Regions from separate parts of the Arthrobacter sp. 01N442 genome, predicted to be linked through region 2. Evidence: riboswitches for the same ligand, from Rfam matches in the RefSeq annotation. Region 2 holds a riboswitch; the other holds the start of a gene.
What was found. A riboswitch is a leader RNA that binds a small molecule or an ion and turns the genes downstream of it on or off. The one in region 2 is predicted to bind glycine.

Region 1 (3,407 bases), on a different contig from region 2:
CCACCGCGGAGAGGACTTCCGGCGTCGTGGTCTCATCGACCGACACGCCAACTGTGTCCGGGTCGATGAAGCGCAGGTTGATGCCGCGGGCTTCCGCGGCGGTGATGACCTTGCGGGCTTTGCCGGGGACGCGGACGGTCAGGGTGTCGAAGAAGGACCCGCTGAGCAGTTCGCGGCCCGCCGTTTCCAGTGCGGTGGCGAGGACCCGGGCGTTGTTGTGGACGTTGTCGGCGATCGCTTTCAGTCCGTCCGGGCCGTGGTAGACGGCGTAGAACGAGGAGACGATCGCCAGCAGGGCCTGCGCGGTGCAGATGTTGGACGTGGCCTTCTCGCGGCGGATGTGCTGCTCGCGGGTCTGCAGCGCCAGCCGATAGGCGGGGGCGCCGGCGTTGTCCTTGGACACCCCCACGATGCGGCCCGGCAGGGTGCGTTCCATCCCGGCCCGCACGGCCATGTAGGCGGCGTGCGGGCCGCCGAAGAACAGCGGCACGCCGAAGCGCTGGGTGGATCCGACGGCGATATCGGCGCCCTGCTCACCGGGAGGTGTGATCAGGGTCAGGGCAAGCAGGTCCGCGGCGACGGTGACGAGGGCGCCGCGCTCCTTCGCGTCCGCAATGATCGTGGACTGGTCCCAGACGCGGCCGGAAACGCCGGGCTGCTGCAGCACGATGCCGTTGATGTCGCCCTCGGGCAGGCCGTGGGACAGGTCAGCGACCTCGACCTCGAAGCCGAGGGCCTCGGCGCGGCCCTTGACGATCGCGATGGTCTGCGGGAGGCAGTCGGCGTCGATGACGGTCTTGCCGTCGTGGGCCGCCTTGTCCTTATTGGCCCGGCGCATCAGCAGCACTGCCTCGGCGACGGCGGTGGCTTCGTCCAGCAGCGAGGCGTTGGCAACCGGCAGGGCGGTCAAATCCTGGACCATGGTCTGGAAGTTCAACAGCGCCTCCAGCCGGCCCTGCGATATTTCCGGCTGGTAGGGCGTGTAGGCGGTGTACCAGGCCGGAGCTTCGAGGATGTTCCGCCGGATCACGGCGGGGGTCACCGTGTCGTAGTAGCCCTGCCCGATCATCTGCACGGCGGTTTTGTTTTTCGATGCCAGCCTGCGCAGCTCGGCCAGGACCTCCACCTCGCTGAGGGCATCGGTCAATCGCAGGGGAACATCCTGGCGGATGGAATCGGGAACGGCGGTATCAACCAGGCCGTCAACGCTGTCGTAGCCGACAGCCTTCAGCATGGTGTCGACGTCGGCCTGGCGGCGCGCGCCGATATGGCGGTCGGCGAAGTTGGATGGAAGAGATTGAACCGTCAAGAGGAACTCCAAGGTTTGGCCGGCGCAACGCGCCGGAGGGGACCGGGTTCCTCCCCGCTCTGTATTGGACCTGAGAGATTCCGCAGACCTTTGTCCGCTTGCACCGTCGGTGAGCCAGGAACGTGCCTGACTGCTTTCCAGAGTTGCCTCGCCGCGGCGGTACGGGGGCCTGAGAGATTCCTGGGGAGGATTTGCTCCTACGGCGCCTGCCCGGTGATGACGGGGAGGACTCTCCCGCCACGGCTCGAAAGGCTTATTTGAATGTGGTGATTCGGCTCACACGCTACACACAATCCCCGCACCCGGCAACACGATGGCGCCGTGCGACGAAACAATTCGACGGGGTTGACTTTCCAGCGTGATCCATCCCACACTGAATCGGCCAAGCAATGTTCCGGACGGAACAGATGGCCAGTGTTTCTGCGGATCCGGGGATTCCCGGAGGCGCGGAATTCGGTTGCGGCCGGTGGTGGAGCGGGGTTGATCTCCCCGCCACTGCGCCTTCCGCACCACAACAAAATCAACATGCTTACGATCTGCGGCGGGAGAGTCCTGCCGGTACATTCAGCAGGCGCCGTAGGAGCAAATCCTCCCCAGGAATCTCTCAGGCCCATGTACCGCCGCGGCGAGGCGACTCTGGAAAGCAGCCGGACGGCGTCCGGCTCACCGAAGGTGCAAGCGGTTCCTGCGGGGGCAGGAAACGCGGAAACTCTCAGGTCCAAGACAGAGCGGGGAGGAACCCGAATCATCGTGGCACCGATGCCACTTGAACGATGGAGTTCCTCATGACGATTCAGCGACCACCCACTACCGCAGTCGAAGCCCCGCACCTTGAGCGGCAGCTCAGCAACCGGCACATCCAGCTCATCGCGATCGGCGGCGCCATCGGCACCGGCCTGTTCATGGGCTCGGGCAAGACCATCTCGGCGGCCGGCCCGTCGGTGATCTTCGTTTACATGATTATCGGCTTCATGCTGTTTTTCGTCATGCGGGCCATGGGCGAGCTGCTCCTGTCCAACCTGCACTACAAGTCGTTCAGCGATTTCGCGGCAGATCTATTGGGTCCCTGGGCCGGGTTCTTCACCGGGTGGACTTACTGGTTCTGCTGGGTGATCACCGGCATTGCAGACGTCATTGCCATCGCCGGGTACTCCCAGGAACTCTGGCCGGGACTGCCCCTCTGGATCCCGGGGCTGGTCACCATTGCGATCCTGCTGCTGTTGAACCTGACAACGGTGAAGGCGTTCGGTGAGACCGAGTTCTGGTTTGCCCTCATCAAGATCATCGCCATCGCTGCGCTGATCGTCGTGGGCCTGTTCATGATCTTCAGCGGATTCAGCTCCGAGGCCGGACCGGCAACCTTCAGCAACCTCTGGAGCCATGGCGGCTTCTTCCCGAATGAGTTCATGGGCTTCGTGGCCGGATTCCAGATCGCCGTGTTCGCTTTCGTGGGCATCGAACTGGTGGGCACGACGGCGGCAGAGGCCAAGGACCCGGAGAAGAACCTGCCCCGCGCCATCAACTCCATCCCGGTGCGCGTCCTCCTCTTCTACGTCGGCGCCCTCATCATCCTGATGTCCGTCATCCCGTGGACCCAGTTCGCCGCCGGACACAGCCCATTCATCGCCATGTTCTCCCTGGCCGGCCTCGGCGCGGCCGCCACGGTCGTCAACCTGGTGGTCCTCAGCTCGGCGATGTCCTCGGCCAACTCCGGCATCTACTCCACCTCGCGCATGGTCTACGGCCTGGCCCAGGAAGGTGACGCGCCGGCACGCTTCGGCGACCTGTCCCGCCGCAAGGTTCCGCAGAACGCACTCTTCCTGTCCTGCGTGCTGCTGCTGGCCGGCGTCGTGCTCATGTACGCGGGGGAGAACATCGGCAAGGCCTTTGAAATGGTCACCACCGTTTCCGCGGTCTGCTTCATCTTTGTCTGGTCGATCATCCTCGCCAGCTACGTAGCGTTCCGCCGTCGCCGTCCCGGTTTGCATGACTCATCCAAGTTCAAAATGCCCGGCGGCGTTCCCATGGTCTGGGTTGTCTTCGCCTTCTTCGCCTTCGTGCTCTGGACCCTGACCACCCAGCCCGACACGCTGGCGGC
Region 2 (3,407 bases):
CGTCCTTGTGCAGCTCGATCTTGGCCTGCAGGTCCACGTGGTCGATCGTGCCGTCCGAGGCGGTGGCCACGACGACGACCTTCATGCCGGCCAGCACCGCAGAGGCGGCGTTGGTGCCGTGCGCCGAGGCCGGGATCAGGCAGATATTGCGCTGGTTATCCCCTCGGGAGAGGTGGTAGCCGCGGATCGCGAGGAGCCCGGCCAGCTCGCCCTGGGACCCGGCGTTCGGCTGGATGGAGACCTGGTCGTAGCCGGTGATCTCGGTCAGCTGGGCTTCGAGGTCCTCGATCAATTCGCGCCAGCCCGCGGTCTGGGACTCGGGTGCGAACGGGTGGATGGAGGCGAATTCCGGCCAGGAGATGGCCTCCATCTCGGCCGTGGCGTTCAGCTTCATAGTGCACGACCCCAGCGGAATCATCGTCCGGTCCAGGGCCAGGTCACGGTCCGAGAGGCGGCGGATGTAGCGCAGCAGCTGGGTCTCGGAACGGTGCGTGTTGAAGACCGGGTGCTGCAGGTAATCCGAGGTGCGTTCGACGGCGGAGTCCAGGGCGAAGCCTTCAGAAGTGTCGGCGACGGACGCGCCGAAGGCGGCGACGACGTCGGCGACGATGGCCGCCGTCGTGGCTTCATCGGCGGAGATACCGACAGTGTCGGCATCGATGGCGCGCAGGTTGATGCCCTTGGCGTCAGCGGCGGCGATGAATTCGGCGGCCTTGCCCGGCACGGAAACGGTCACGGTGTCGAAGAACGAGGCGTGCTGCACGTCCAGTCCGGCGGCCTTGAGGGAGGCGGCAATGGTCCGGGCGTGGCCGTGAACGGTCTCCGCGATCGCCTTCAGCCCGTCCGGGCCGTGGTAGACGGCGTAGAACGAGGCGACGATGGCCAGCAGCGCCTGGGCGGTGCAGATGTTGGAGGTCGCCTTTTCACGGCGGATGTGCTGCTCGCGGGTCTGCAGCGCCAAGCGGTAGGCGGGGACGCCGGCGTTATCCTTGGACACGCCCACGAGCCGACCGGGCATGGAGCGTTCCAGGCCCTTCTGGACGGCCATGTACGCGGCGTGCGGGCCGCCGAAGAACAGCGGAACGCCGAAGCGCTGGGCGGAGCCGACAGCGATGTCGGCTCCCTGCTCACCGGGAGGGGTGATCAGGGTCAGGGACAGCAGGTCAGCCGCGACGGTGACGAGCGCGCCGCGCCCCTTCGCGTCCGCAATGACGGCCGAGTGGTCGAAAACGCGGCCGGAGGCACCGGGCTGCTGCAGCACGACGCCGTTGATGACGCCCTCGGGCAGGCCCTTGGACAGGTCCGCGACCTCGACCTCGAAGCCAAGGGCCTCGGCGCGGCCCTTGACGATCGCGATGGTCTGCGGGAGGCAGTCGGCGTCGAGGACGGTCTTCCCGTCGTGGGCCGTCTTGTTCTTGTTCGCCCGGCGCATCATCAGCACGGCCTCGGCGACGGCGGTGGCTTCATCCAGCAGCGAGGCGTTGGCGATCGGCAGGCCGACGAGGTCCTGGACCATGGTCTGGAAGTTCAGCAGGGCCTCCAGTCGGCCCTGCGAGATTTCCGGCTGGTAGGGGGTGTAGGCGGTGTACCAGGCCGGAGCTTCGAGGATGTTCCGGCGGATCACGGCGGGGGTGACGGTGTCGTAGTAGCCCTGGCCGATCATTTGAACGGCGGTCTTGTTCTTGGAGGCGATCCGGCGCAGTTCGGCGAGAACTTCCACTTCGCTCAGGGCGGCGCCGAGCGCCAGGTCGGAGTCCTGCCGGATGTCCTTCGGAACGGCGGTGTCCACCAGGGCGTCGACGGTGTCGTGGCCGACAGCCTTCAGCATGGTGTCGACGTCGGCCTGGCGGCGAGCGCCGATATGCCGGTCAACGAAGGACGTGGAGGCTGAGGTAACAGTCACAAGGAACTCCATAACTAAGGCGGCGCAGGGTACGCCACATTGATTCGGGTTCCTCCCCGCTCTGTATTGGACCTGAGAGTTTCCGCGCAGCCGCTTTCGCGAGGCTCCGCTTGCACCGTCGGTGAGCACAGCACGCCATGGGGCGCACTCGCTGCTTTCCAGAGTTGCCTTGCCGCGGCGGTACATGGGCCTGAGAGATTCCTGGGGAGGGTTTGCTCCTACGGCGCCTGCTTGTACCTACTTGCAGAACTCTCCCGCCGCAGATCAAAGGCATATTCAATTGCTCGTGACCGTAGTCACAGCCTCCATTGTCCTACGCCGCAGACGCGTCCGCAAACTCCGCTCCCCCAGACGCTCCCTCGCCTCCGGCACGACCTACCCCAACGCTCCCTCACCTCCGGCACGACCCACCCCAACGCTCCCTCACCTCCGGCACGACCCACCCCAACGCTCCCTCACCTGATGTGCGGGAGGGTTTCCTCGATGGGCACCGGACGTGAAGGAGCGTGCCCGGAAGAGCACCGGACGTGAGGGAGGGTTTCCCGGAAGAGCACCAGACCTGAGGGAGCGTCCCCCGGAAGGGCACCAGACCTGAGGGAGCGTCCCCCGGAAGAGCACCGGACCTGAGGCAGCGTCCCCCGGGAGGGCACCACACCTGAGGGAGCGTCCCCCGGAAGAGCGCCAAACCCGAGGGAGCGTCCCCTCGGCTTGGGCCGGATCAGCCGCGGAGTCGTTCGACGGCGGCCAGCAGGCTTTCGACATCGCCGGCCACCTCGGCCGGCGCCTCGCCGGGCCCCCGCGCCAGCATGGCATTGAAGTACAGCCCGTCCCCCATGTAGAGCACGGGCTTGGCCATCGCGGGTCCCACGTCGGCGGCAAGGAGGGCCAGCCAGCTCGCCTGCACCCCGGCCATCCGCCGCAGGGTTTCAGCGTGGGCCACTTCGGCCAGGCGGGTGGCGGCGACAAAGACGCGGTCCAGCGGGGTGTCGGCCCACACCGAGGACCTGATGAAGTACGCGGCCGCTCCCTCCGGGGCTGCGGCCATGGCAGCCAGATCCTCGGCGAGGAGCCGGTCCAGGCGCTCCAGCAGCACCGAGATCATGGCTTCCTTGTTCGGGAAGTGGTACAGCAGTCCCCCCTTGGAAACGCCGGCCAGCTTGGCTACGGCGTCCAGCGTCGCAGCGCGCTCTCCCTCCGTAATGAGAAGGGATTCGAAGGCGTCAAGGACGGCTTCGCGGGCAACGGGTTTTCTGGCCATGGCTCCCATCATGCCTGCCTGAACAGCAATTTCTTAACTATACCGTCCAGACGGTACAGTTATTGTTTATGAGTACCGCGTCCCTGTCCGCCGCCACCCATGCCGCCCCGGCTCCCCGCGCACCCTGGCGCGATTGGCTGGCCTTGTCGCTGCTCATGTTCCCGGTTCTGCTCGTGGCCGTGGACAACACCGCACTGACCTTCGCGTTGCCGGCGATTGCCCGCAGCCTGGATGCCACCGGGGTGC

Region 1: linked by a shared signal. The riboswitch ahead of gcvP (aminomethyl-transferring glycine dehydrogenase) and the one ahead of gcvP (aminomethyl-transferring glycine dehydrogenase) in region 2 are both predicted to bind glycine.

Annotation. Positions count from the first base shown of each region.
Region 1 covers NZ_JBFTRD010000001.1:3,560-6,966, forward strand. Annotated here, with positions in the region: gene gcvP (aminomethyl-transferring glycine dehydrogenase) at 1-1,321, opposite strand, end outside; glycine riboswitch at 1,457-1,556, opposite strand; glycine riboswitch at 1,842-1,939, shown strand; gene AC1DNC_RS00025 (amino acid permease) at 2,095-3,407, shown strand, end outside.
Region 2 covers NZ_JBFTRD010000009.1:73,734-77,140, reverse strand. Annotated here, with positions in the region: gene gcvP (aminomethyl-transferring glycine dehydrogenase) at 1-1,915, opposite strand, end outside; glycine riboswitch at 1,955-2,070, opposite strand; glycine riboswitch at 2,072-2,170, opposite strand; gene AC1DNC_RS16160 (TetR/AcrR family transcriptional regulator) at 2,622-3,161, opposite strand; gene AC1DNC_RS16155 (MFS transporter) at 3,230-3,407, shown strand, end outside.